One region of the Kitasatospora sp. NPDC091257 genome, then DNA from elsewhere that is predicted to be linked to it. Evidence: predicted binding sites of a transcription regulator. Region 1 holds the regulator's gene; each other region holds the start of a gene.

Evidence for each region. Region 1 encodes HrcA, which represses chaperone genes, less so after heat shock. Its sites were predicted from a motif close to TTNGCACTCNGNNNNNCNGAGTGCNAA; they were not measured.
Region 2: the regulator HrcA is predicted to act here: its motif matches at 7,518-7,544, upstream of groES (co-chaperone GroES).
Region 3: the regulator HrcA is predicted to act here: its motif matches at 5,232-5,258, upstream of groL (chaperonin GroEL).

Annotation. Positions count from the first base shown of each region.
Region 1 is NZ_JBIVVI010000158.1:222-9,626, forward strand. Features, by position in the region: gene dnaJ (molecular chaperone DnaJ) at 1-954, opposite strand, end outside; gene hrcA (heat-inducible transcriptional repressor HrcA) at 1,030-2,064, opposite strand; gene htpX (zinc metalloprotease HtpX) at 2,354-3,274, shown strand; gene ACIQOV_RS10295 (hypothetical protein) at 3,307-3,891, shown strand; gene ACIQOV_RS10300 (DUF3097 domain-containing protein) at 3,923-4,750, shown strand; gene ACIQOV_RS10305 (Uma2 family endonuclease) at 4,757-5,314, opposite strand; gene hemW (radical SAM family heme chaperone HemW) at 5,355-6,584, opposite strand; gene ACIQOV_RS10315 (AMP-dependent synthetase/ligase) at 6,642-8,564, opposite strand; gene ACIQOV_RS10320 (ABC transporter ATP-binding protein) at 8,871-9,405, shown strand, end outside.
Region 2 is NZ_JBIVVI010000127.1:153-10,272, reverse strand. Features, by position in the region: gene guaB (IMP dehydrogenase) at 1-1,249, opposite strand, end outside; gene shbA (RNA polymerase sigma factor ShbA) at 1,544-2,101, opposite strand; gene ACIQOV_RS08780 (response regulator transcription factor) at 2,599-3,210, opposite strand; gene ACIQOV_RS08775 (WhiB family transcriptional regulator) at 3,773-4,099, shown strand; gene ACIQOV_RS08770 (LysR family transcriptional regulator) at 4,199-5,197, opposite strand; gene groL (chaperonin GroEL) at 5,330-6,955, opposite strand; gene groES (co-chaperone GroES) at 7,072-7,377, opposite strand; gene ACIQOV_RS08755 (hypothetical protein) at 7,844-8,173, shown strand; gene ACIQOV_RS08750 (SAM-dependent methyltransferase) at 8,215-9,399, shown strand; partial or broken gene ACIQOV_RS08745 (polysaccharide deacetylase family protein) at 9,421-10,120, opposite strand, start outside.
Region 3 is NZ_JBIVVI010000217.1:655-8,917, reverse strand. Features, by position in the region: gene ACIQOV_RS13155 (trehalose-6-phosphate synthase) at 1-1,415, opposite strand, end outside; gene ACIQOV_RS13150 (glucosyl-3-phosphoglycerate synthase) at 1,454-2,491, opposite strand; SAM riboswitch class I at 2,603-2,739, shown strand; gene thrC (threonine synthase) at 2,756-4,036, shown strand; gene ACIQOV_RS13140 (ubiquitin-like small modifier protein 1) at 4,072-4,350, shown strand; gene ACIQOV_RS13135 (cold-shock protein) at 4,888-5,091, shown strand; gene groL (chaperonin GroEL) at 5,413-7,035, shown strand; gene ACIQOV_RS13125 (hypothetical protein) at 7,165-7,521, shown strand; gene ACIQOV_RS13120 (hypothetical protein) at 7,543-7,716, shown strand; gene ACIQOV_RS13115 (hypothetical protein) at 7,723-8,263, opposite strand, start outside.

The DNA of each region.
Region 1 (9,405 bases):
GCGCAGGTGGGTGATGCCCCGGCCGTGCAGCGGGATCGACTGGCCGGACTGGGTGCCGGGCCGGATGTCGACCTCCTCCAGGCCGTCCAGGGTCTGCAGCGGCACCCGGGTGCCGAGCGAGGCCGCCGTCATCGGGATGGTGACGGTGCAGTGCAGGTCGTCCCCGCGCCGCTGGAAGATGGCGTGGGTGGTCTCGGCGATCTCGACGTACAGGTCGCCGGCCGGGCCGCCGCCGGGGCCGACCTCGCCCTCGCCGGCCAGCTGGATCCGGGTGCCGTTGTCGACCCCGGCCGGGATCTTGACGGTCAGGGTGCGGCGGGCGCGCACGCGGCCGTCGCCGGCGCACTCCGGGCACGGGGTCGGCACGACGGTGCCGAAGCCCTGGCACTGCGGGCAGGGGCGGGAGGTCATGACCTGGCCCAGGAAGGACCGGGTGACCTGGGAGACCTCGCCCTTGCCGCGGCACATGTCACAGGTCTGCGCCGAGGTGCCGGGGGCCGCGCCCTCGCCGCTGCAGGTGGTGCAGGTGACGGCGGTGTCGACCTGGAGTTCCTTGGTGGTGCCGAACGCGGCCTCCTCCAGGGTGATCTCCAGCCGGATCATGGCGTCCTGGCCGCGGCGGGTGCGCGAGCGCGGGCCGCGCTGGCCGGCCGCGGCGCCGAAGAAGGCGTCCATGATGTCGGAGAAGCCGAAGCCCGCCGCGCCGGCGCCGAAGCCGCCGGCACCGCCGCCGCCCGGGGACAGCGGGTCCCCGCCGAGGTCGTAGACCTGACGCTTCTGCGGGTCGGAGAGCACCTCGTAGGCGGCGTTGATCTCCTTGAACCGCTCCTGCGTCTTCGGGTCCGGGTTGACGTCCGGGTGCAGTTCGCGTGCCAGGCGCCGGAACGCCTTCTTGATCTCGTCCTGCCCCGCATCCCGTCGGACGCCGAGTACCGCGTAGTAGTCCGTGGCCACCAAATGCTCCGCTTGTTCCGCCTGTAGTAGTGCTGCGACTGGACGCCACCGTTGAAATTCTAACGGTGGCCCTTGCTAGGACTCGGCCAGGATCTGGCCCACGTACCGCGCCACCGCTCGCACCGCCCCCATTGTGCCGGGGTAGTCCATCCGGGTCGGACCGATCACACCCAGTTTCGCCACGCTCTCGTCGCCCGAACCGTAGCCGACCGAAACGATCGAGGTGGAATTCAGCCCTTCATAGGCGTTCTCCCGCCCGATCCGGACCGTCATCGCGGCGTCCGCGGTCTCACCCAGGAGGCGGAGCAGGATGACCTGCTCCTCCAGGGCCTCCAGCACCGGCTGGATGGTGAGCGGGAAGTCGTGCCCGAAACGGGTCAGGTTGGCCGTGCCGGCCAGCATGATCCGCTCCTCGTTCTGCTCGGCGAGCGTCTCGAACAGGGTCGCCAGGACCGTGCTGACCGTCGGCCGGTCGGCCTGTTCGAACAGCGCCGGCAGCTCCTCCAGCAGCCCCGGGACCTCCGGGAGGCGCCGGCCGGCGGCTCTCGCGTTGATCCGGGCCCGCAGGTCCGCCAGCACCGTCTCGCCGACCGAGCCCGGGCAGTCGACCATCCGCTGCTCGACCCGGCCGGTGTTGGTGATCAGTACCAGCATCACCTTGGCCGGGGCCAGCGCCACCAGCTCGATGTGCCGGACGGTGGAGCGCGTCAGCGAGGGGTACTGCACCACCGCGACCTGCCGGGTCAGCTGGGCGAGCAGCCGCACGGTGCGGGCGACCACGTCGTCCAGGTCGACCGCGCCGTCCAGGAAGTGCCGGATGGCCCGGCGCTCGGGGGCGCTCATCGGCTTGATCTCGGCGAGCTTGTCGACGAAGAGGCGGTACCCCTTGTCGGTCGGGATACGGCCGGCGCTGGTGTGCGGCTGGTGGATGTAGCCCTCCTCCTCCAGCGCCGCCATGTCGTTGCGGACGGTCGCCGGCGAGACCCCGAGGTTGTGCCGTTCCACCAGGGCCTTGGAGCCGACCGGCTCCTCGGTGCCCACGTAGTCCTGCACGATCGCGCGGAGTACGGCGAGCTTGCGTTCGTCCAGCTGGCGGACCTCACCGGCCATGGGGCACGCACCTCCGTCTTCGCACGTTGTCCGACTGTGTCCCTCGCTGCTGCGGGCCGCTCCGGGAGGCCCCCGGTCTTGGCACTCTGAACCTACGAGTGCCAGAACCGTACCTGCCAGTGTAAGGCCCGGGTCCCACGGCAGGAACGGCCCGAGGGGCGTGATCCTCCCCGCAGTTCCGGACACGGCCCGCGGGGCCCCGGCGGTTCGATCCTCCCGGCACCGGGGTGGTGCCGGGAGGCCGTCCGGGTGGCAGCATCGAAAGCGACGGCGAACGGAGGAGCAAGCGATGTCGAGCTCGGGCCAGCACACCCGTTTCGCGCCCGACCGCGGCCTGACCGGCCGCATGGTCGCGACGATGTTCGTGATCGGGTTGCTGTACGTCGGTTTCACCGGCCTGCTGATCGCGCTGCTGCGCGGCGCCTGGCCACTGATCGTCCTGATCTCCGGCGGGCTGTTCGTGGCCCAGTTCTGGTTCAGCGACAAGATCACCGAACGGGCGATGGGCGCCCACCAGGTGTCCCCGGAACAGTTCCCCCAACTCCACGGCACCGTCGACCGGCTCTGCGCCCTGGCCGACATGCCCAAACCGCGGGTGGCGGTCGCCGACAACGACATGCCGAACGCCTTCGCCACCGGCCGCAACCCGCAGAACGCGGTGATCTGCGTGACCACCGGGCTGCTGCGCCGGCTGGAACCGGAGGAACTGGAGGGAGTCCTCGCGCACGAGCTGTCGCACGTCGCCCACCGGGACGTCGCGGTGATGACGATCGCCGGGTTCCTCGGCGTCCTCGCCGGGGCGATGACCCGGATCGCCGTGTACGGCGGTTTCATGGGCGGCGGGCGCAACAACAACGACCAGAACGCCGCCATCCTGGCGCTGATCATCCCGCTGGTGTCGATCGTCGTCTACGCGATCAGCTTCCTGCTCACCCGGCTGCTCTCCCGCTACCGCGAACTGGCCGCCGACCGGGCCGCCGCCCAGCTCACCGGCCGGCCCAGCGCCCTGGCCTCGGCGCTCACCAAGGTGACCGGGCAGATCGCGGCCATCCCCAGCAAGGACCTGCGCCAGGCGCAGCCGTACAACGCCTTCTACTTCGCCCCCGCGCTGAGCGCCCGGGAGGCCGCCTCGCAGCTGTTCTCCACCCACCCCAGCCTGGAGAAGCGGCTGGAGCAGCTGGCGAGGATCTCCGAGCAGCTCGGCCGCTGAACCCGCCGAGCCCCTGACGCGAAAGGACCGCCGTGGGAATCCTGGACACCCTGTTCGGCCGCACCAAGCCCGTCAAACCCGACCTCGACCAGCTGTTCGGCGTGCCGTCCGCCGCGCTCACCCTGGAGGCCGGGGCCGGGTTCACCCCCACCGGGCTCGGCTCGGTCTGCTTCGCGGCCGTCGAGGGTGCGGCCTTCGTCCAGGTCGAGCAGCAGGTCCGGGCCCTGCTGGACGCCGACACCGAGCGCGGCGGCGTCCCGGTGGAGGCCTCCAAGGACGACTACGGCTACTCCTGGCTGCTCGCCCGGCACCGGCCCGAGGAGCTGCCGGAGCTGGTCAACGACCTGCACGCGGTCAACAGCGAGCTGGAGGCGAACGGCTTCGGGCCGCAGCTGCTCTGCTCGCTGGTCGGCTTCCGCGATCCGCAGGGGCGGTCGCTGGCCCTGGTCTACCTCTACAAGCGCGGGACGTTCTACCCCTTCGCCCCGATGCCCGGCGGCGGGGAGAAGCGCAACAGCCCACTGGAGCTGCAGGTCAACGCGATGCTGGGGAACGACCTGCGGCTGGAGAAGGACCTGAGCCGCTGGTTCCCGGTCTGGGGCGCGCCGGGCCTCTGACACACCGTCCGCCGTCCCTATGATCACCCGTATGCGCAGCCGCCAGTACGGACCCGACCTGACCCCGCCGTGGAAGAAGCAGCAGCCCGCCCCGGAGGTGCCCGCCGAGCGGGACCTGGTGGTCGAGGAGGCGGCGACCGGCTTCTGCGGGGCGGTGGTGCGCTGCGAGAAGACCGCCGAGGGGTTCACCGTCACCCTGGAGGACCGGTTCGGCAAGCACCGGGTGTTCCCGCTGGTGCCGCGCGGCTTCCTGCTGGAGGGCCGGGCCGTCACCCTGGTCCGCCCGGCCGGCCCGGCTCCCGCCCGGACGCCGGGCCGCACCGCCTCCGGCTCCGTCGCCGTCCCGAACGCCCGCGCCCGGGTCGCCCGCGAGTCCCGGATCTACGTCGAGGGCCGGCACGACGCCGAGCTGGTCGAGCGGGTCTGGGGCGACGACCTGCGGACCGAGGGCGTCGTCGTCGAGTACCTGCGCGGCATCGACGACCTGCCCGCGATCGTCGCCGACTTCGCCCCCGGCCCCGGCCGCCGCCTCGGCGTCCTGGTCGACCACCTGCTGCCGGGGACGAAGGAGCACCGCATCGCCGCCCAGGTCACCGGCGACTCGGTGCTGGTCGCCGGCCACCCCTACATCGACATCTGGCAGGCCGTGAAGCCCTCCAGCGTGGGCATCCCCGGCTGGCCCGCCGTCCCGCGGGGCGAGGACTGGAAGGAGGGCACCTGCCGCCGCCTCGGCTGGCCGGTGGACACCCCGGCGGCCTGGAAGCACATCCTGTCGAAGGTGAACAGCTACAGGGACCTTGAGCCCGAACTGCTGGGCCGGGTGGAGGAGCTGATCGACTTCACGGCCCTGCCGGAGTGAGGCCGGTCAGACGTATTTCTGAAAGTCCGTGGTGTCCAGATTGATTTCAAGCAGCTCGATGGGGACGGGCTCGCCGAACTTACTGGTCCGCTCGGACATGTACCTCGGGAGACCGGAGCCGGGCTCCTGACCCAACTCGGTCAGCAGCACACACACTCCCTTGATCGGGTCGACGATCAGATACGCGGGGACAGTGCCCTCGGCATAGAGCTCCCGCTTGGTCCGGTAGTCGCGGTCGACACTGGTCTTCGACACCACCTCGACCACCAGGGAGACCGCCGGCGACGGCAGTAGCCGTCCGTGCTCCTCGACCGCCCCGCGTTCGAAGACGACCAGGTCGGGCTGAGGTTCGCTGGCCTGGCCGGGGATCCCCAGGTCCTGCGTGGTGAGAGGGCGCCACCGACCGTACGGAAGCTGGTGCTGAATCGCCAGGACGATGAGGTTGTGGACCATGTCAGGCCCGGCCATCATCACGATTTCCCCCCTGATGAGCTCGGCCTTGACGCCTTCCGGCACCTCCAGGTTCTCGAAGATCCCGGTCATCCGATCATCGATGGCGGTCATGGCGCTCTCCCTCCGACGGCTGACACCACGTTAACGACAATCAGTCCACCAGGTCACGTACCACCGCGTCGGCCAACAGCCGTCCCTGCAAGGTCAGTGCGGCGCGGCCCTGCTCGTAGGGACCGGCGGCGAGGAGGCCGTCGGCGAGGTGCCGGTCCGCCGCCTTGCGGCCGGTGTCGGCGAGCAGGTCGAGGGGGATGCCGTCGACCAGGCGCAGCTCCAGGAGGATGCGCTCGACGCGGCGGTCCTCCTCGGCCAGCACCTCGCGGGCCAGCGCCGGGGTGCGCTGCTCGGCGAGGGCCTGGGCGTAGGCGGCGGGGTGCTTGGCGTTCCACCAGCGGACGCCGCCGACGTGGCTGTGGGCGCCGGGGCCGGCGCCCCACCAGTCGGCGCCGGTCCAGTACAGCTCGTTGTGGCGGCAGCGGCCCTCGGGGGCGGTGGCCCAGTTGGAGACCTCGTACCAGGAGTAGCCGGCGGCGGCGAGCGCCTCCTCGGCGATCAGGTAGCGGTCGGCGTGCACGTCGTCGTCGATCATCGGCAGTTCGCCGCGCTTGACCCGGGCGGCGAGCCGGGTGCCCTCCTCGACGATCAGCGAGTACGCGGAGACGTGGTCGGGCCCGGCGCCGATGGCGGCGTCCAGGGAGGCCCGCCAGTCGTCGTCGGACTCGCCGGGGGTGCCGTAGATGAGGTCGAGGTTGACGTGCTCGAAGCCGGCCGCGCGGGCCTCGGCCACGCAGGCCTCGGGGCGGCCCGGGGTGTGGTGGCGGTCGAGCAGCTTCAGGACGTGCGGGCGGGCGCTCTGCATGCCGAAGGAGAGCCGGTTGTAGCCGCCCTCCCGCAGTTCGGCCAGGTACGCCGGGTCGACCGACTCCGGGTTGGCCTCGGTGGTGACCTCGGCGTCCTCGGCGAGCCCGAACTCCTCGCGGATCGCGGCGAGCATCTTCACCAGGTCGCGGGCGGGCAGCAGGGTCGGGGTGCCGCCGCCGAGGAAGACGGTCCGCACCGGGAGGTCCGTGTCCCCCAGCACCTTCCGGGCGAGGCGGATCTCGGCGACCACGTTGTCCGCGTACGTGTCCTGCGAGGCGACCGCCCCGGAGGAGCGCAGCTCGGTGGCGGTGTAGGTGTTGAAGTCGCAGTAGCCGCAGCGGCTGGCGCAGTACGGGACGTGCAGGTAGAAGCCGAACGGCCGGTCGCCCAGCCCGTCGAGGGCGTGCGCGGGCAGGGAACCGTCGGACGGCACCGGATCGCCGTCGGGGAGTGCGGAGGGCATGAGCCCATTGTCCCGTACGGCGCACCCGTTCGGGTGAGCCGTACGGGGCGGGGCGGCTCAGGCCTCGTTGGCGCCCGCGTACATGGCCGCCACGGCGTCCGCGTAGGTCCGCTCGACCACCGGGCGCTTGATCTTCAGGCTCGGGGTGAGCTCGCCGTGCTCGATGTCCAGGTCGCGCGGCAGCAGGTGGAACTTCTTGATCGTCTGCCAGCGCTGGAGGTCGGCGTTGACCCGCTTGACGAAGCCCTCGATCAGCTGGTGCACGGCCGGCTCGGCGGCCAGTTCGGCGTAGCTCTTGCCGGCCAGGCCGCGCTCGGCGGCCCACGGCAGGAGGACCGCCTCGTCCAGGCCGATCAGCGCGGTGCAGAAGTTGCGGCCGTTGCCGATCACCAGGATGTTGCTGACGAACGGGCAGACCGCCTTGAACTTGCCCTCGACCTCGCTGGGCGCCACGTACTTGCCGCCGGAGGTCTTGAACAGGTCCTTCTTGCGGTCGGTGATCCGCAGGAAGCCGTCCGGGGTGAGCTCACCGATGTCCTCGGTGTGGAACCAGCCGTCCGACTCCAGCACCTCGGCGGTCTTCTCCGGCAGGTTGTGGTAGCCGCGCATGACGCCCGGGCCGCGCAGCAGGATCTCGCCGTCCTCGGCGATCCGCACCTCGGTGCCGGGCAGCGGGCGGCCCACCGTGCCGATCCGCACGTCCTCCGCGCGGTTGACGCAGGAGCCGGCGCTGGTCTCGCTCAGGCCGTAGCCCTCCAGGATCGGCACGCCGGCGCCGATGAAGAAGTAGCCGATCTCCGGGGCGAGCGCGGCGCTGCCGGAGACCGCACCGCGCAGCCGGCCGCCGAAGGCCGCCCGGATCTTCGCGTACACCAGCTTGTCGGCGAGCGCGTGCTGCGCCCGCAGGCCCAGCGGGGCCGTCTCGGTGCCGGTGGCCACCCGGCTCTCCTGGACCGCCCGGGCGTGCTCGCGGGCGACCTTGGCCGCCCACAGGAAGATCTTGTACTTGGCGCCGCCCTCGGCCCGGGCCTTGCCCGCGATGCCGTTGTAGACCTTCTCGAAGATGCGCGGGGCCGAGGCCATGATGGTCGGCCGGATCACCGGCAGGTTGTGGATGATCCGGTCCACCCGGCCGTCCACCGCCATCACGTGCCCGGTGGCGATCTGCCCGGAGATCAGCGTCTTGCCGAACACGTGCGACAGCGGCAGCCACATGAACTGCACGTCGTCGGGGCCCAGCAGTCCGCTGGCCTCCTGCGCCCGGCCCTCGTACGCCCAGCAGTCGTGCACCAGGCGCACGCCCTTGGGGCGGCCGGTGGTTCCGGAGGTGTAGATGAGGGTGGCCAGCTGCTCCTTGTCGAGCCCGTCGACGGCCTTCTCCACCGCGTCCGGGTGCTCCGCCAGGTACCGGGCGCCGCGCTCCTCCAGCTCCGCGAGGGTGAGCAGCTCCAGGCCGGCGCTCTCGGGGGCCTCGGCGGGCGCGTCGAAGAGGATCACGGTGCGCAGCTCGGGCAGCTGGTCGAGCTGCTCGACGGCCTTGGCCAGCTGGGCCGCGTTCTCGGCGAACAGCGCCCGGGAACCGGAGTCGGAGAGGATGAACGCCGTCTCGTCCGCGTTGGTGCTCGGGTAGACGGTGGTGATCGCGGCGCCCGCGCACATGGCGCCGAGGTCGGCGACGATCCATTCCAGCCGGGTCGAGGAGGCCAGGGCCACCCGGTCCTCGGGGTGGATGCCGAGTGCCATCAGGCCGGCGGCCACGGCCTTGACCCGGGTCGCGGTCTGCGCCCAGGTGAGCGAACGCCACTGCTCGGCGCCGGGCGCGCCGTCGGCGGCCTGCTCGTCCACGGGCGAGGGGTAGCGGTAGGCCTCGGCGTTCGGGGTCAGGGCGACCCGCTCCAGGAACAGGTGGGCGACGGAGGCCGGACGCCCGGCGACGAGGTCGGACCTGCCGGAGCCGATCAGGGACTGCGCGGAACTCAACGAGGACCTCCGGGGGCGGGTGGCCGTCTGGATTGTCGCGGCGTCCGTGGGGGCGGTCGCCGGGCCCCGGTTCACCTGAACGGTACCGGTCAGTAACAAAGGGGCAATCAGCAGCCTAGGGGGAAACCGGTCATTCCGTAAGAGGGCAGCGCCCGACGGCACGCCCCCGCGCCACCGGTGCCGGACCCGTCCGTTCGGCAAAGGCCCGGCAAACCTCCGGCTCCCGCACGCCGAATGACCTGTACGACGCTACAGAACACGGAGAATTGGGGTGCGAACCCGACCGGCGACGACAAGAGTGTGCTAGTGCTGATCAGATTGCTGAGGGCGTACCTGCGCCCGTACTCCCGACCGATCACCCTGCTGGTACTGCTCCAGCTGGTGTCCACCCTCGCGGCGCTCTACCTGCCGACGCTCAACGCCGACATCATCGACGACGGCGTGGTCAAGGGCGACACCGGCTACATCCTGCGCGTCGGCGGGGTGATGATCGCCGTCACCGTCCTCCAGGCCCTGTGCTCGGTCGGCGCCGTCTTCATCGGCGCGCGCACCGCCATGGCCTTCGGCCGGGACGTCCGCGCCGCCGTCTTCGACCGGGTGCAGAGCTTCTCCGCCCGCGAGGTCGGCCAGTTCGGCGCCCCTTCGCTGATCACCCGGACCACCAACGACGTCCAGCAGGTCCAGATGCTCGCCCTGATGAGCTTCACGCTCATGGTCGCCGCGCCGATCATGTGCGTCGGCGGCATCATCATGGCGCTCAACCAGGACGTCCCGCTGTCCGGCCTGCTGCTCGCCGTCATCCCCGCGCTCGGCGTCGTCGTGGTCCTGCTGGTCCGCGCGC
Region 2 (10,120 bases), on a different contig from region 1:
CCTGGAAGTAGCGGTCCTTGGAGTACGAGCGGCCCTGGCCGCGGGACTGCATGGCGCCGAGCGAGCCCATGCCGCGGTAGGACTTGAACTGCTTGCCGTTGATGAACATCAGCTCGCCCGGGGACTCCTCGCAGCCGGCCAGCAGCGAGCCGAGCATCACGGTGTCGGCACCGGCGGCGAGCGCCTTGCCGATGTCGCCCGAGTACTGCAGGCCGCCGTCGCCGATGACCGGCACGCCGGCCGCCAGGCAGGCCTGGGCGGCCTCGTAGATGGCGGTGACCTGCGGGACGCCGATGCCGGCGACCACGCGGGTGGTGCAGATGGAGCCGGGGCCGACGCCGACCTTGACGCCGTCCACGCCGGCGTCGATCAGCGCCTGGGCGCCGTCCCGGGTGGCCACGTTGCCGCCGACCACGTCGATCCTGACGGCCGACTTGATCTTCGCGATCCAGGCCAGCGCGTTGTGGCTGTGGCCGTGCGAGGTGTCCACCACCAGGAAGTCCGCACCGGCCTCGACCAGGGCCTGGGCCCGGTCGAACGCCTCGGCGCTGGCACCGACGGCGGCGCCGACCAGCAGCCGGCCCTCGGCGTCCTTGGCCGCGTTCGGGTACTGCTCGGCCTTGACGAAGTCCTTGACGGTGATCAGGCCCTTGATCCGGCCCTCGTCGTCGACCAGCGGCAGCTTCTCGATCTTGTGGCGGCGCAGCAGGGCCATCGCGTCCACCCCGGAGATGCCGACCTTGCCGGTGATCAGCGGCATCGGGGTCATGATCTCGCGGACCTGGCGGCTGCGGTCCGACTCGAAGGCCATGTCGCGGTTGGTGACGATGCCGAGCAGCTTGCCGGCCTCGTCGGCGATCGGCACGCCGGAGATGCGGAACTTGGCGCACAGCGCGTCGGCCTCGGCCAGGGTGGTCTCCGGGCCGACCGTGATCGGGTCGGTGACCATGCCGGACTCGGAGCGCTTGACCAGGTCGACCTGGTTGGCCTGGTCCTCGACCGACAGGTTGCGGTGCAGCACGCCGACGCCGCCCTGGCGGGCCATGGCGATGGCCATGCGCGACTCGGTCACCTTGTCCATCGCCGCGGACAGCAGCGGGATGTTGACGCGCACGTTCCGGGAGACCCGCGAGGAGGTGTCCACCTGGTTCGGCAGCACCTCGGAGGCCCCGGGCAGCAGCAGCACGTCGTCGTACGTGAGCCCGAGCATCGCGAACTTCTCGGGTACGCCTGCGGCGTTGTAAGACATTTGGGGGGTACCTTCCGTGGCCGGCCTTATCCGCTCACGCCCGAGGGTGGGGGCGCATTCATCGCTCACTCGCGCAGACCGCCGAAGCCGGATGCAATGGGAGGATCCTCCAAGGGGACCCAGAGCGCACCCGTCAAACTTTGGCAACCCGCCCAGGCGCCGATACCCCATGGTACTGGCACCGCGAATGTGTCCTCGTGTGCCCTTGACAACAACCCGGCCCCGTGGCTCATTCCGCCCGGAAACGGTGGAAAGAGTGCGGATCGGGACGGGCCGCCGGATCGGGGGACCCGATCAGGAGGACTCCTCCGCGAGGGCCCGCAGCCGGCTGAGCGCCCGGTGCTGGGCGACCCGGACGGCGCCGGGCGACATCCCGAGCACCTCGCCGGTCTCCTCCGCCGACAGCCCGGCGGCCACCCGCAGCAGCACCAGCTCGCGCTGACGGGCCGGCAGGTTGGAGAGGAGTTCCTTCGCCCAGGCGGCGTCGCTGCTCAGCAGCGCCTGCTCCTCGGGGCCGAGCGCCTCGTCCGGCACCTCGGGCAGGTCGTCCTGCGGCACGACGGTCGAGCCGGGTCCGCGCATCGCGGCCCGCTGGAGGTCGGCGATCTTGTGCGCGGCGATCCCGTACACGAAGGCCTCGAACGGACGCCCCTGGTCCTTGTACCGGGGCAGCGCGCAGAGCACGGCCACGCAGACCTCCTGCGCGACGTCGTCCACGTGGTGCCGGGCCCCGCCGGGCAGCCGGACCAGCCGGGCGCGGCAGTACCGCAGCGCCAGCGGGTGGACGTAGGCGAGCAGCGCGTCGATCGCCGGGCCCTCGCCGCGGACCGCGGCCGCGACCAGTTCGCCCATCAGCGGCGAGCCGCCCGTGCCGAGCACCGGCGGGCGGTCCGGGCCGGTCAGGCCGACGGGACCGTCGGGGTCGGCGTACGACGGATCACGGCCCGGACCGGAGGGCTCGGCCTCCGCCGGGTCCGCCTGGCCGGCCGTACCGGCGACGTCGTCGCGCATCGGTCCATGGTGCCTGGTCGAGCGGGAAAACGCGGCACCGCGTCCGGAGTTGTGCACCGGAACGTTATGCGCTGCGGCACCGTAGGGCGTGCCCCGCACCACCGGCCCCTCCTGCACCGTGCCGCCTCCCGCCCCGCCGCGATCGGTGGTGGTCCCGTCCGTCGCGCCGTCCGCCGAGTGTCCTGCGGCCGTGTGGTTCGCCGCAGTGCCTGTCCGCTGGTCCCCGAGGTGCTCCACTCCTCCATGGTGCAACCTCGGGACCGTAACGTCACACGCCTGTGCGGCACCCGCTCCGGGAACCGCCGGCGGCACGCCGCACCCGGCGGCGCCGCCGGTGGTCAGCGGACCAGGCCCCAGCGGAAACCCAGCGCCACCGCGTGCGCCCGGTCGGAGGCCCCGAGCTTCTTGAACAGCCGTCGGGCGTGGGTCTTGACGGTGTCCTCGGAGAGGAACAGTTCACGGCCGATCTCGGCATTGCTGCGGCCGTGGCTCATGCCCTCCAGCACCTGGATCTCACGCGCCGTCAGCGTCGGTGCCGCGCCCATGTCGGGGCTGCGCAGCCGGCGCGGGGCGAGCCGCCAGGTCGGGTCGGCGAGGGCCTGGGTGACGGTGGCCCGCAGCTCGGCGCGCGAGGCGTCCTTGTGCAGGTACCCGCGGGCGCCGGCGGCCACCGCGAGCGCGACGCCGTCGAGGTCCTCGGCGACGGTGAGCATGATGATCCGCGCGCCGGGGTCGGCGGACAGCAGCCGCCGGACCGTCTCGACCCCGCCGAGGCCGGGCATCCGGACGTCCATCAGAACGAGATCGGAGCGGTCGGCCACCCAGCGGCGGAGGACCTCCTCCCCGTTCGTCGCGGTGGTGACCCGGTCCACACCGGGTACGGTCGCGACCGCGCGGCGAAGCGCCTCGCGGGCGAGCGGGGAATCGTCGCAAACGAGAACGGAAGTCATGACCGTCGTCCTCCGCAGCTGATCCGCGTCACGTTGAGCCTCCTGGCTGGTACGAACCTCTCCGACACGGCCGATCGGCGACAGACTCCGTCCTGATCGCCCCAACCTGCCCGCGATCGTTCCCGACGTCCGGCGCCCGCTAACCGCCTCCGCACTTCCAACGACCGTCACTCGAATGAGTTACGGCCTTCGGGGCCATCTCCACCACTGTACGTGGCCAACCCATTACCGATCAGCCGCATCGCGGTGCACACGCCGCACTTTTGCGCAGCTCGCGCGCGGTGGGCGTACGACCCGCACACCGATTCGGCACGTCGCGCGCCCGTCGGCCACCCGATTGCCACGCCCGCGCCCGGCGGAGCCCTTGCCCACTATGCCCGTTTTTATAGCTTTCGTATGGTCATTGACTGTTGTGCCAGTGTGTGGGTGACTTGTCCATGGAGTTGCCTTAAGTCATATTTCCAGGTGTCCACACCAGTGCATCGAAGCCCCGCCGCACCGCTCGGCAGCAGCCCCGCCGAACGCCCGGCCGACGGCCGACAGCCTCTGAAGGGAATGAGCCATGGCAGATTTCTCCCGCCTCCCCGGTCCCAACGCGGACCTCTGGGACTGGCAGCTCTCCGCAGCCTGCCGTGGCGTGGACAGCTCGCTCTTCTTCCACCCCGAGGGCGAGCGCGGGGCCGCGCGCAGTTCGCGCGAGGCCAGCGCCAAGGAGGTCTGCATGCGCTGCCCGGTGATCGCCGAGTGCGCGGCGCACGCGCTGGCGGTCCGTGAGCCGTACGGCGTCTGGGGCGGGATGACCGAGGACGAGCGCGAGGAGATGCTGGGGCGCTCGCGGCACCGACTGATCGAGGTCCCGCTGGCCCCGCCGGCGGTCGCCCAGCGCTAGACCCGACTCCGTGAGCGCCGTGAAGAAACGTTCCTTCGCGGCGCTTCAGCCTTCTGGCTCACCCTACGTACCGGACCCCCGCGGTCCCGTCACCCACCGTCAGCGATCGGCGGCCGCCCCCGCCAGCCGCTCCAGCATCAGCGCCACGGCCGGCACCTCCGCCAGGTCCGGCAGGGTCAGCGCGACCACCTGGCGCACCGCGGGCGCCCCGGAGGCCGTGTGCACCGGCACCGTCGACACGCCGTCAGGACGCACCGACCGGAGCGCCAGCCGGGGCAGCACCGCCACCCCCAGCCCGGCCGCCACCAGGCCGACCACCGCCGGGTAGTCGTCCGTCGCGAAGTCGATCCGCGGCTCGAAGCCCGCCCCGGCGCACAGCTCCACCAGGTGCCCCCGGCACTGCGGGCAGCCGGCGATCCACTGCTCCCCCGCCAGCTCGGCCAGCCCGACCGCGCCGCCCCGCCCCGCCAGCCCGTGGCCGGCGGGCAGCAGGCCCACCAGCGGGTCGTCCAGCAGCGGGGTGACCACCAGATCGGACCAGTCGGACCCCGCGGTCAGCTGCTGCGCCTCCAGATTGGCCTCGGCCCGGGCCTCGCGCGGCGTGCCGTGGGCCGGCGCCGGGAGCGCGACGGCGCCGTCGGACTGCGGGTAGCGGAAGGCCAGCGCGATCTCGCACTCGCCGCCGCGCAGCATCGCCAGCGACTCCGGCGGCTCCGCCTCGACCAGCGACACGCGCACCCCCGGATGGCCGTCCCGCAGGCGGGCGACCGCGGGCGGCACCAGGGTGGAGCTCGCGGTCGGGAAGGAGACCAGCCGCACCCGCCCGGCCCGCAGCCCGGCGATCGCGGCCACCTCCTCCTCGGCGGCCGAGAGCCCGGCCAGGATTCCGGTGGCATGCTTGAGCAGGACCCGGCCGGCCTCGCTGAGCTGCATCCCGCGGCCCGAGCGGACCACCAGCGGGGTGTCCACCGACTTCTCCAGCGCCTTCATCTGCTGGCTGATGGCGGGCTGCGTACACCCCAGCTCGCGGGCGGCGGCGGAGAAGGAGCCGGTGCGGGCGACGGCACGCAGGACGCGCAGATGGCGGGCCTCGATCATGCCTCAGTTATAAGGCAATCTTTGCATTCTGCAAAATTCTACTGATAGTTGAACGGTGAAGGTGAACGCCGGAGGCCCGGCCCGCCACCCCTCGCGGGGCGCGGACCGGGCCTCCGGTCAGGCGTCGGAGCCTCAGTGCGAGTGGCCGTGGCCGTGGCCGTGACCGTTGTCGGCCTCCTCCTCCTTCTTCTCCACCACGAGGGTCTCGGTGGTGAGAAGCAGGGAGGCGATCGAGGCGGCGTTCTCCAGGGCGGAGCGGGTGACCTTGACCGGGTCGATGACGCCGGCCTTCACCAGGTCGCCGTACTCGCCGGTGGCGGCGTTGTAGCCCTGGCCGGCCTCCAGCTCGGAGACCTTGGAGGTGATGACGTAGCCCTCCAGGCCGGCGTTCTGGGCGATCCAGCGCAGCGGCTCGTGCAGCGCCTTGCGGACGACCGCGACACCGGTCGCCTCGTCGCCCGACAGGCCCAGGCCACCGTCCAGCACCTTGGCGGCGTGGACCAGGGAGGCGCCACCGCCGGCGACGATGCCCTCCTCGACCGCGGCACGGGTCGCCGAGATGGCGTCCTCCAGGCGGTGCTTGCGCTCCTTCAGCTCCACCTCGGTGGCGGCGCCGACCTTGATGACGCAGACGCCGCCGGCCAGCTTGGCCAGGCGCTCCTGCAGCTTCTCGCGGTCCCAGTCGGAGTCGGTCGCGGCGATCTCGCCCTTGATCTGGGCGACGCGGCCGGCCACGGCCTCGGAGTCACCGGCGCCGTCGACGACGGTGGTCTCGTCCTTGGTGATGGTCACGCGGCGGGCGGTGCCCAGCACGTCCAGGCCGACCTGGTCGAGCTTGAGGCCGACCTCCTCGGAGATGACCGTGCCGCCGGTCAGGACGGCCAGGTCGCCGAGGATCGCCTTGCGGCGGTCGCCGAAGCCCGGGGCCTTGACGGCGACGGCGTTGAAGGTGCCGCGGATCTTGTTGACCACCAGGGTCGACAGCGCCTCGCCGTCGACGTCCTCGGCGATGATCAGCAGCGGCTTGGAGGCACCGCCCTGGAGGATCTTCTCCAGCAGCGGCAGCAGCTCCTGGATGGAGGAGATCTTGCCCTGGTTGATCAGGATGTACGGGTCCTCCAGGACCGCCTCCTGCCGCTCCGCGTCGGTGACGAAATACGGCGACAGGTAGCCCTTGTCGAACTGCATGCCCTCGGTGAAGTCCAGCTCCACGCCGAAGGTGTTCGACTCCTCGACGGTGATGACACCGTCCTTGCCGACCTTGTCGATCGCCTCGGCGATCAGCTCGCCGACCTGGGTGTCCTGGGCGGAGAGGGACGCGACGGCGGCGACGTCGTCCTTGCCCTCGATCTCGCGGGCGATCGAGAGCAGGTGCTCGGAGACGGCGGCGACGGCCTTGTCGATGCCCTTCTTCAGGGCGGCCGGGCCGGCACCGGCGGCGACGTTGCGCAGACCCTCGTTGACCAGGGCCTGGGCCAGCACGGTGGCGGTGGTGGTGCCGTCACCCGCGACGTCGTTGGTCTTGGTGGCGACCTCCTTGACGAGCTGCGCGCCAAGGTTCTCGTACGGGTCGTCCAGCTCGACCTCGCGGGCGATGGTGACACCGTCGTTGGTGATGGTCGGGGCGCCGAACTTCTTGTCGATGACGACGTTGCGGCCCTTGGGGCCGATGGTCACCTTGACGGTGTCGGCCAGCTTGTTGACACCGCGCTCCAGCGAGCGGCGGGCGTCCTCGTCGAACTGCAGGATCTTCGCCATGTTCCCTATTCCCTCGGGGCTGCGGCCGGCCCACCGGCCGCCGAACTACGTGAACCAACAACCACGCCCCGGGCCCCTGTCACTTGGGACACGGATCCGGGGCGGGTCGGAACGTCTTACTTCTCGATGATCGCGAGGACGTCGCGGGCGGAGAGCACCAGGTACTCCTCGCCCTGGTACTTCACCTCGGTGCCGCCGTACTTCGAGTACAGGACGATGTCACCCACGGCGACGTCGAGCGGCAGACGCTGGCCGTCCTCGAAGCGGCCCGGGCCGACGGCCAGAACGACGCCCTCCTGGGGCTTCTCCTTGGCGGTGTCCGGGATAACCAGGCCGGAGGCCGTGGTGGTCTCGGCGTCGAGCGGCTGGACCACAATGCGGTCCTCGAGCGGCTTGATGGCAACCTTGCTGCTGGTGGTCACGTCCGAGCTCCCCTTCGGAGATTACGGGGTTTTCTAACGGGTAGGGCGATCCTGCGGGCCTGCCGTCGCGGGGGTCAGACACACGTCGTCGCGTTAGCACTCTCCCGGTGGAGAGTGCCAAGGACGACCATAGGGCCGTGTTAGCACTCAGTCAACCAGAGTGCCAACGACGCGCCCTGGGGGCCCCGGTTCCGCGGATGAGCAGCCGCACTCATGTGCGCCCCGGCCCGGCCCCCGCAGACTCCTGCCATGACCTCGATCCCGGTGCGTCCCGGCCCGTCCCGGCCCAGGGACGCCGCCCTCGCCGCGCCGGCGCCGCCCCTGCTGGGGGCCGTACTGCCGTTCACCTGTACGGGCGGCACTCCCTCGGGCAGACTCCTGCCATGACCGACACCCCGGTACGCGTCGACCCCTCCGGCGCGAAGGACGCCCCGCCCGCGCTGCCGCTCCTCCCGGGGGCGCTCCGGTGAGCCGACCGGCCGCCCCGTCCGAGCCGCCGCGGATCCACTGGGCGGCGGACCTGGTGCTCGCCGCGGTGGTGCTCGCGGTGACCGCCGTCGCGGTGTTCCTCGGATCGCTCGTGCTCAACGTGCTGAAGCTGCTCGCCCTGTACGGCCCCGGGACCGTGGCCCTGGACGTCTTCGGCGTCGTGGTCCTGCTCGTGCTGCTGACCCTGACCTTCCGGGGCACCCGACGGCTCGGCTACCGGATCACGCCGTACGCCGCGGTGGCCGCAGCACCGCTGGGCGTGCTCGTGGGCCGGCTCGCCTCCGGCATCCCCGTCATCGGCCGGTGACCGCCGCACCACTGCGGTCACCGACCGGCCGAGCGGCGAGAATGGCCCCCGTGGACACCGAGAACCTCCAGCCGCTGCTGACGCCCGAGGGCCAGGCCCTGCTCGCCGAGTTGCGCGAGTTCACCCCCGAGGAGGAGCTGGCGCTGGCGACCCGCCTGCGCCGGGAGCATCCGGCGGAGCTGGTCTCGGCGGCCTTCGGGCAGGCGCGGCTGCGGCAGCGGGCGCGGGCGAAGTTCGGGGCGGACGCCGACCTGATGTACTTCACGCCCAACGGGGTCGAGCAGTCCACCCGGCGCAGCGTGGCCGAGTGGCGGGCGCAGCGGTTCGCCGCGCTGGGCGTCCGACGGCTGGCGGACCTGTGCTGCGGCATCGGCGGGGACGTGCTGGCGCTGGCCCGGGCGGGCATCGAGGTGCTGGCCGTCGACAAGGACCCGGCGGCCTGCGCCGCCACCGCGGCCAACGCCGCCGCCCTGGGCCTGTCCGAGCTGGTCGAGGTGCGCTGCGCGGACGTCGCCGAGGTGGACGTCACCGGCTACGACGCGGTGTTCACCGACCCGGCCCGGCGCACCTCGCGCGGCCGGGTGTTCGACCCGGAGGCGTACGCCCCACCGCTCTCCTGGGCGATCGAGGCCGGCCGGCGGACCCCGATCGGCGCGCTGAAGGTCGCGCCGGGCATCCCGCACGAGGCCGTGCCCCGGGACGCCGAGGCCGAGTGGGTCTCCGACCACGGTGACGTCAAGGAGGCGGTGCTCTGGTTCGGCACCAGGGCCGCGAGCCCGCACCGCGCCACCCTGCTGCCGCAGGGCGCCAGCCTGACCGGCGGCGACCTGCCCGACCCGCCGGCCGGCCCGGTCGGGCGGTACCTGTACGAGCCGGACGGCGCGGTGATCCGGGCCCACCTGGTGGCCGAGGTGGCCGGGCGGGTGGGCGGCCGGCTGATCGACCCGAAGATCGCCTACCTGACCTCGGACGAGCTGGTCGCCACCCCGTACGCGCACGCCTTCGAGCTCACCGACGTGCTGCCGTTCCACATCAAGAAGCTGAAGGCGCTGCTGCGCGAGCGGGCGGTCGGCACGGTGGTGATCAAGAAGCGCGGGATGGCGATCACCCCGGAGGAGCTGCGCCGCCAGCTCAAGCCCTCCGGGCCGAACAGCGTCACGGTGATCCTCAGCCGCACCGACAACGGGCCGCTGATGATGCTGGGACAGCCGGTCGCGGCGTCCTAGGGGGTCGACCCGCGGCGTCGGTCACGCGGGTGGCTGGATGTAGTCCTCCAGCCGCGCCACCGAGAAGCCCTGCTCCTGTATCCGGGCCAGCAGGTCGCCGAACATCTGGGTCATCGTGGCGCCCTTCAGCTCCTTGGGGCCGCGGAAGTGCGCCAGGATTATGTCGCCGGGCTTCAGCTGCTTGTCCCCCGCCTGGTACTGCATGTCGTGGATCTGCATCGACTCGCGCCAGAGCACCATCGCGCGCGGGCCGCACTGCTGGACGGAGGTGTTGAGCGTCGGGGTGTTGGCGCCGTCGCCGAACGGCGGGCGGAACAGCAGCGGGGCGGCGCCGTACTGCTGGGTGAGCGCGGACTGCGCGTCGCAGATCTCGGACTTCTGCTTCTCCGCCGGGATCCTGCTCATCACCGGGTGGTCCACGGTGTGGTTCTGGACGTGGTTGCCCAGGGCCTGGAGCGGCTTGAAGTAGGCGTAGTCGTTCCTGACGATGTCCCGGGTCAGGAACATCGATATCGGCACCTTGAGGTCGGTGAGCATCTCGACGAACTTCGGGTCCTTCTCGGCCCCGTCGTCGATGGTGATGAAGACGACCTTGTCGCTCGTTTTCACGTCGCTGAACACCGGGACGGGGCCGGTCCGTTCGAGCTTTATCGGCTTGTCGGCGGGCGGCGCCGGGGCGGGGGCGAGCGGGGAGAGGTTCCACTTGGCCCAGGCCGCCGCG
Region 3 (8,263 bases), on a different contig from region 1:
GCCGCCGCGGCCAGGCGCCCGGTGCGGTCGGCGCGCTCCTTCGGGTCCATGGTGAGAGCGGCGTGGAGGGCGTCGGCGGTGGCGATGACGTCGTAGGGGTTGACGGTGAGGGCGTCGTCCTTGAGTTCGGCGTGGGCGCCGGCCTCGCGGGAGAGGACGAGGGCGCAGCCGTTGTCGGAGACCACCGGGACTTCCTTGGCGACCAGGTTCATGCCGTCGCGGATGGGGTTGACCAGGGCGACGTCGGCCAGGCGGTAGGCGGCGAGCGAGCGCGGGAAGTCGTCGTCGACGTGGAGGAGCAGCGGCTGCCAGGCGGGGGTGGCGAATTCGGCGTTGATCTCGTCGGCGAGAAGCTGGACGGTGGCCGTGTAGTCGCGGTACTCGGCCAGGTCGGTGCGGGAGGGGTAGGCGAAGGCGATGTGCACCACCCGGTCGTGCCACTCGGGGCGGGTGCGGAGCAGGTGCCGGTAGGCCTGGAGGCCGCGGACGATGTTCTTGCTCAGCTCGGTGCGGTCGACCCGGACGATGGTGCGGCGGTCGCCGACGGTCCGGCGGAGGGCGGCGAGGCGTTCGTCGACGTCGGGGCGGTGGGCGCGTTCGCGCAGGAAGTCGGCGTCGGCGCCGAGGGCGTGGACGCCGAGGCCCGTGGTGCGGCCGTCGAGGGTGACGGTGAGCGCGTCGAGGTCGACGGTCGCGTCCAGGAGGTCCTCGCAGCAGGCGGCGAAGGCGCGGGCCCAGCGTTCGGTCAGGAAGCCGGCCCGGTCGGCGCCCAGGATGCCGGTGAGGACGGCCCGGGCGACGTCGTCGGGCAGCATCCGGTAGTACTCGGGCGGGGCCCAGGGGGTGTGCGAGAAGTGGCCGATCCGCAGGTCGGGGCGGGCCGCCCGGAGCAGGGCCGGGACCAGGGAGAGGTGGTAGTCCTGGACGAGGACCGCGGCGTTCGGGGCGGCCTCGGCGGCCAGGGCCTCGGCGAAGGCCTCGTTGTACGCCCGGTAGGCGGCCCACTCGGTGCGGAAGCCGGCGTCGAAGGCGGGTGCCGTGGGGGTCGCGTAGAGCAGGTGGTGGACGAACCACAGGGTGGAGTTGGCGACGCCGTTGTAGGCGCGGGCGAAGGTCTGCGGGTCGATGTCCAGCATCCGTACGGCCTGGCCGCCGACCTCGTGGCCGGCCAGGTCGAGGCGGCCGTGCGGCGCCTCGGCGGCGGCTCTGCGGTCGGCGTCGTTGAGGGCGGCGCAGACCCAGACGGCGTTCGGGTCCGCGATGGCGGAGAGGCCGGAGACCAGTCCGCCGCCGCCGCGGCGCAGGGTCAGCGTGCCGTCGTCGGCGGTGCTGAAGGACACCGGTCCCCGGTTGGAGGCAACCAGGACGGGGGCGGTGCCGGTCGCGCTCGAACGGTTGGTCGTGAGATCGCCCATGGTTGGGATGTTGCCGGGGGTTCGGGGCGGCAAACCCCTCAATGACGGGTCGCGTATTCGGGGACGGTGTGCATCGGGGGGCGTTCCAGGGCGGTCACCGGGTGGGTGTGGGCGGTGAAGGCGCGGGTTTCCGGGTCGCGGGTGAACTGGGTGAGTTGGGGGTGGACGAGGTCGGCGGAGGCCTTGAGGCGGTGGGTGCGGTCGAGGCGTTCCAGGGCGGTCCGGTAGATGGTGGCGGCCATCCGGCCGAGGGCCTGGCCGTCCTGGTGGCGGTGGTGCCGGACGCCGACGTCCACCTGGGCCAGGGCGTCCAGACCGGCCAGTTCCAGGGCGTCGACCAGCAGGCCGAGTTCGACGCCGTAGCCGGTGGGGAAGGGCAGCCGTTCGAGCAGTGAGCGGCGGGCCGCGTACTCGCCGCCGAGGGGCTGGACGAAACCGGCGAGTTCCGGCCAGTGGAGGTTGAGCAGGGGCCGGGCGACGAGTTCGGTGACCCGGCCGCCGCCGGCGGGCAGGACGGCGCCCTCGGATTCCAGCGGGCGGTCGTACATGGCCTTGACCAGTTGGATGGACTCGTCGGTCAGCAGCGGGCCGAGGATGCCGGAGACGAGGGCCGGGTCGAATTCGCGCAGGTCGGCGTCGACGAAGCAGACGATGTCGCCGCGGGTGACCAGCAGCGAGCGCCAGAGCACCTCGCCCTTGCCGGGGACGGCGGGCAGCCGGGGCAGGACGGCGTCGCGGTGCTCGACCCGGGCGCCGGCCTCGGCGGCGACGGCGGCCGTGGCGTCGGTGGAGCCCGAGTCGACGACGACGAGTTCGTCGACGAGCGGCAGGCGTTCCATCAGCTCGCGGCGGATGGTGCGGACGATGTCGCCGACGGTGGCCTCCTCGTCCAGGGCGGGGAGGACCACGCTGACGGTGCGGCCGGTGCGTTCCTTGGCGGCGAGGAGGGTGTGGACCGGCCGGTCGGCCGCGCTCCAGGAGCGGCGGCGCAGCCAGGACGCCGCCTGCGGGAGGAGCTCGGGAATCGGTTCGGCGGGCACGGAGGTCTCCTCGGCGGGGTCGGTGGGACGGGTCATCTCGCGTGGCGGACGGACCCGTTCAGGATTGACGCCTTCGGATACAGTCTTCGTACAGCGGTCGGACCTTTGCACGCCGGGGTCGCCGTTGAGCATCACCACAATTTCACAAGCTCATCCAGAGGGACTGAGGGAACGGCCCGTTGACGTCCCGGCAACCTTCCCGCGCGGCTGTCTGTCGACAGGCCCCGGCGGGACAGGTGCCAATTCCGGCCTGTGGCGCGACCGTGCCACGGGGAAGATGAGGAGAGAGGCCTCGCCATCATGGCTATCGACACCGCCGCACCTGTTTCCGTCGACCTCGGCCCCGCCGCCGCGCTGTCCTGTCGCGAGTGCGGCACCCGCTTCCCGCTCGGCCCCAGCTTCGCCTGCCTGGAGTGCTTCGGCCCGCTGGAGATCGCCTACGAGTTCGGCAGCGAGGGCGCCGAGGAGCTGCGCAAGCGGATCGAGGCCGGTCCGGCGTCCATCTGGCGGTACGCGCCGCTGCTGCCGGTTCCGGCCGACGTGGCGTCGAAGCCCAATCTGAACCCGGGGTGGACCCCGCTGGTGAAGGCGGACAACCTGGGCCGGGAGCTCGGTTTCACCGCCCAGCTGCACGTCAAGGACGACTCCGGGAACCCGACGCACTCGTTCAAGGACCGGGTGGTCGCCTGCGCGATCGAGGCGGCCCGGGCGTTCGGGTACACCACGCTGTCCTGCTCCTCCACCGGCAACCTGGCCGGCGCGGTGGGGGCGGCGGCGGCCCGGGCCGGGTTCCGGTCCTGCGTGTTCATCCCGCACGACCTGGAGCAGGGCAAGGTCGTCATGGCCGGGGTGTACGGCGGCGAGCTGGTCGGCATCGAGGGCAACTACGACGACGTGAACCGCTTCTGCTCGGAGCTGATCGGCGATTCGGCCGGCGAGGGCTGGGGCTTCGTCAACGTGAACCTGCGGCCGTACTACGGCGAGGGTTCCAAGACGCTGGCGTACGAGATCTGCGAGCAGCTCGGCTGGCGGCTGCCGGAGCAGATCGTGATCCCGATCGCCTCGGGCTCGCAGCTGACGAAGATCGACAAGGGCCTCCAGGAGCTGATCAGGCTCGGCCTGGTCGAGGACCGGCCGTACCGGATCTTCGGCGCCCAGGCCGAGGGCTGCTCGCCGGTGTCGGCCGCGTTCAAGGCCGGCCGGGACGTGATCAAGCCGGTCAAGCCGGACACCATCGCCAAGTCGCTGGCGATCGGCAACCCGGCCGACGGCCCGTACGTGCTGGACATCGCCCGCCGCACCGGTGGCGCGGTGGAGGACGTCACGGACGCCGAGGTCGTGGCGGCGATCCGGCTGCTGGCGCGGACCGAGGGCATCTTCGCCGAGACCGCCGGCGGGGTGACCGTCGGCGTGCTGAAGAAGCTGGTCGAGACCGGGCAGCTGGATCCGGCCAAGGAAACCGTCGCGATCAACACCGGCGACGGCCTGAAGACCCTGGACGCCGTCTCCGACGCCGGGATGACCGCCGTCATCCGCCCGACGCTGGACTCGTTCCGCGCCGCCGGCCTCGCGTCCGTCTGAACCACCCGATCGGCCCCGCCCCCGCAAGGAGAGTCATGAGCGCCAACGTCCGCATTCCCACCATCCTCCGCACCTACACCGACGGTGCCGCCGTGGTGACCGCCGAGGGTGCCACCCTGGCCGAGGTCGTCGCCGACCTGGAGAAGAACCACCCGGGCATCTCGGCCCGCATCCTGGACGACACCGGCAAGCTGCGCCGCTTCGTGAACGTCTACGTGAACGACGACGACGTGCGTTTCGCCGAGGGCCTGGCGACCGAGATCGAGGACGGCGCCGGCATCTCGATCATCCCGGCGGTGGCCGGCGGCTGCTGAGCCTTCGCGACCAACCAGCGGTCGCCCGCGCGTACGGAATTCCGTTTCCCGTATGCGCGGGCGACCGCTGGCATTCCGGCCGGAATATTTCCCGGTCGAGTCGGAGTAGAGTGTGGCTCGGTTGGGAACAGGGTTTCCCTTTCGGCCCCCGCAGTGCTCGGCCCGGGGGCGTCCGGCCGGCGGGACCGGCCCGTGAAACATGTCAGGCGGATGTCAGAATTCCCGCGGACATTTGAGTAATTCGTCCGCTATGTCCGGCGTGAAATGCCGAGATTATTCCGATTCGGCCCGTCCTGTCCCTTGACATCGAGGCGGAATTACCGGTGGTTGGCCCTGTTGCAGAGGGCGTCGATCCGGATACATTCAGCGGCGGTCGACGCAATCACCCGCTCGCCGGAAGCCGCCTGGCGTCCTGCACGGAGGGTTGCGGCGTGCACGGCTGCGCCCAGGGGGGGTTCCCCGGGCCGGCCTTCAACCAATCCGGGCCCGCGACCTGCGGGCGCGTGAAGGGCCAGCACAGCACTAGGGGAGTTCGGAATGGCTCAGGGCACCGTCAAGTGGTTCAACGCGGAGAAGGGCTACGGCTTCATCGCGGTCGACGGTGGTGCGGACGTCTTCGTCCACTACAGCGCGATCCAGATGGACGGCTACCGCACCCTCGAGGAGGGCCAGCGGGTCGAGTTCGAGATCTCTCAGGGACAGAAGGGCCCGCAGGCGGACATGGTCCGCGCCGCGGTCTGACCCCTTCCGACCCCAGGAGCTCGGCGCGGCCCTGCGGCTGGTGACCTCTCGCTTCTCGACGGGCCCGTGCGACTCGTGTCGCACGGGCCCGTCGGCGTTCCCGGGCGGCCCCGGCGGCGGCTCGCGGATTGCCGATTGGGCTTGCACTCGCCCACCCGGAGTGCTAATCATTGGCGTTAGCACTCACAGTGTGAGAGTGACAGCGGACCGGGTCGGTGAGGCCCCCGGGAGCGGAGGGAATGGACCTCCGCGCACCAGGGCCGTCCGTCGCGGGCACCCCTTGGTCCGAGCAGTCGACCGTGTCCCGGAGGACCACTTCTGATGGCCAAGATCATCGCCTTTGATGAGGAAGCTCGCCGCGGCCTTGAGCGTGGCATGAACCAGCTCGCCGACGCGGTGAAGGTCACGCTCGGCCCCAAGGGCCGCAACGTCGTGCTGGAGAAGAAGTGGGGCGCCCCCACGATCACCAACGACGGTGTCTCCATCGCCAAGGAGATCGAGCTCGAGGACCCGTACGAGAAGATCGGTGCGGAGCTCGTCAAGGAGGTCGCCAAGAAGACGGACGACGTCGCGGGTGACGGCACCACCACCGCCACCGTGCTCGCCCAGGCCCTGGTTCGCGAGGGTCTGCGCAACGTCGCCGCCGGCGCCAACCCGATGGCCCTGAAGCGCGGCATCGAGAAGGCCGTCGCCGCCGTCTCCGACCAGCTGCTGGCCCAGGCCAAGGACGTGGAGACCAAGGAGCAGATCGCCTCCACCGCCTCCATCTCGGCCGCCGACACCCAGATCGGCGAGCTGATCGCCGAGGCCATGGACAAGGTCGGCAAGGAAGGCGTCATCACCGTCGAGGAGAGCAACACCTTCGGTCTGGAGCTTGAGCTCACCGAGGGCATGCGCTTCGACAAGGGCTACATCTCCGCCTACTTCGCCACCGACCTGGAGCGCATGGAGGCGACGTTCGAGGACCCGTACATCCTCATCGCCAACTCCAAGATCGGCTCGGTCAAGGACCTGCTCCCGCTGCTGGAGAAGGTCATGCAGAGCGGCAAGCCGCTGGTCATCATCGCCGAGGACGTCGAGGGCGAGGCCCTGTCGACCCTGGTCGTGAACAAGATCCGTGGCACCTTCAAGTCCGTCGCCGTCAAGGCCCCGGGCTTCGGTGACCGCCGCAAGGCCATGCTCGGCGACATCGCCATCCTCACCGGTGGCACCGTCATCTCCGAGGAGGTCGGCCTCAAGCTGGAGAACGCCGGCATCGACCTGCTGGGCACCGCCCGCAAGGTGGTCATCACCAAGGACGAGACCACCATCGTCGACGGTGGCGGCGACAGCGAGCAGGTCGCGGGCCGCGTCAACCAGATCCGCGCCGAGATCGAGAACAGCGACTCGGACTACGACCGCGAGAAGCTCCAGGAGCGCCTCGCCAAGCTGGCCGGCGGCGTGGCCGTCATCAAGGCCGGCGCGGCCACCGAGGTGGAGCTCAAGGAGCGCAAGCACCGCATCGAGGACGCCGTCCGCAACGCCAAGGCCGCCGTCGAGGAGGGCATCGTCGCCGGTGGTGGCGTCGCCCTGCTGCAGGCCGGTGTCGCCTTCGACAAGCTGGAGCTGGACGGCGACGAGGCCACCGGTGCCAACATCGTCAAGGTCGCGCTGGAGGCCCCGATCAAGCAGATCGCGACCAACGCCGGCCTGGAGGGTGGCGTCGTGGTGGAGAAGGTGCGCAACCTCCCCGCCGGTCACGGCCTGAACGCGGCCACCAACACCTACGTCGACCTGATCGCCGAGGGCATCATCGACCCGGCCAAGGTCACCCGCTCCGCGCTGCAGAACGCCGCCTCCATCGCGGCGCTGTTCCTCACCACCGAGGCCGTCATCGCCGACAAGCCGGAGAAGGCCGCCGCGGCCGCCGGCGGCGGCATGCCGGGCGGTGACATGGACTTCTGATCCTGATCGTTTCGATCGGATCGGTTGGACCTCGTCCGTGTGGGCGGTTCCCTTCGGGGGGCCGCCCACACGGCGTTTCGGCGTTCCGGTCGTTTCGGTGTTCCGGACGTGTCGACGGAGAATGGACGGATGGCTGCTGACGACATCGAGACCGCCCTGCACAACGCACGGGCACTGATCCTGGCCGACCTCACCGCGCGGGACGTGGCGGACGCCGCCGTCGTCTCGCTGGTGGAGCAGGCCGTGACGCACCGCCGCTGGTGGCTGGAGCAGTGGCCGGACGGCACCGAGTACGTGCTCGGGCTGGTCGCCCAGGACGTCCAGGACGCGCTGCTGGAGGCGTACGGGCGCTGGCCGCTGTGCGCCGACTGCGCGGCCGACGGGGACCCGCACGCCCTGGGCGTGGAACCCGAGCTGGGGCCGGACCCGCACTGGGTGTGCGGCAAGCAGGGCGCGGTGGTGGCACCCGTGGGGAAGCTCGGGTAGACCCGTGCGTACGGTGGCGGCATGAGGCGCTGGGTGTGGGGTGCGGCGGGCGGGTGCTGCGGGCTCGGGCTGTGGTGGGCCGCGGTGGAGCTGTCGGGGGCCGACCAGGACGCGTGGTGGGCCGTGGTGGGTCGCCTGCCCGCGGTGCTGGCGGGAATGGCCGCCGCGGACCGGGTGCTCGCGCGGCGGGGCTGACGGGCGTCAGAGGGCGCCGAGTTCGGCCGTCAGATTGGTCCGCGCGGCGGCCGTGAAGCGCTCGCGGGCGGCGGGGGTGCGGTAGAGCGCGGGCAGGGCGAGCAGGTGGCGCAGGACGGCGGCCCGGCCGGCCGAGAAGTCCGGCGCGGGGACGAAGCCGTACTCCTCGCGGACGGCGGCCGCGTACGCCGCGTACGCCTCGGGGCTGCCGCCGAGGACGGCGAGGTCCGCGTCGCAGAGCACCTCGCCGTTGCGGTCGCCGGGCGCCGGGTCGTGGCCGACGGTGAGCAGCACCAGGCGCTCGACCTCGGCGACCCGCTCGGCGGGCAGTCCGGCGGCGGTCAGCGCGCGGACGGCCAGGGCGGCGCTGCGCTCCTCGTTCTCGGTGCGGTCGGGGCGGTGGACGGCGTCGTGGAACCAGGCCGCGAGCCGGACGGCCTCCGGGTCGTCGGCGTACCCGGCCAGCTCGTCGACGTGTTCCAGCACGGCGTGCAGGTGGGTGACGGTGTGGTAGCGGCGCTGCGGCTCCGACCAGCGGCGCAGCAGC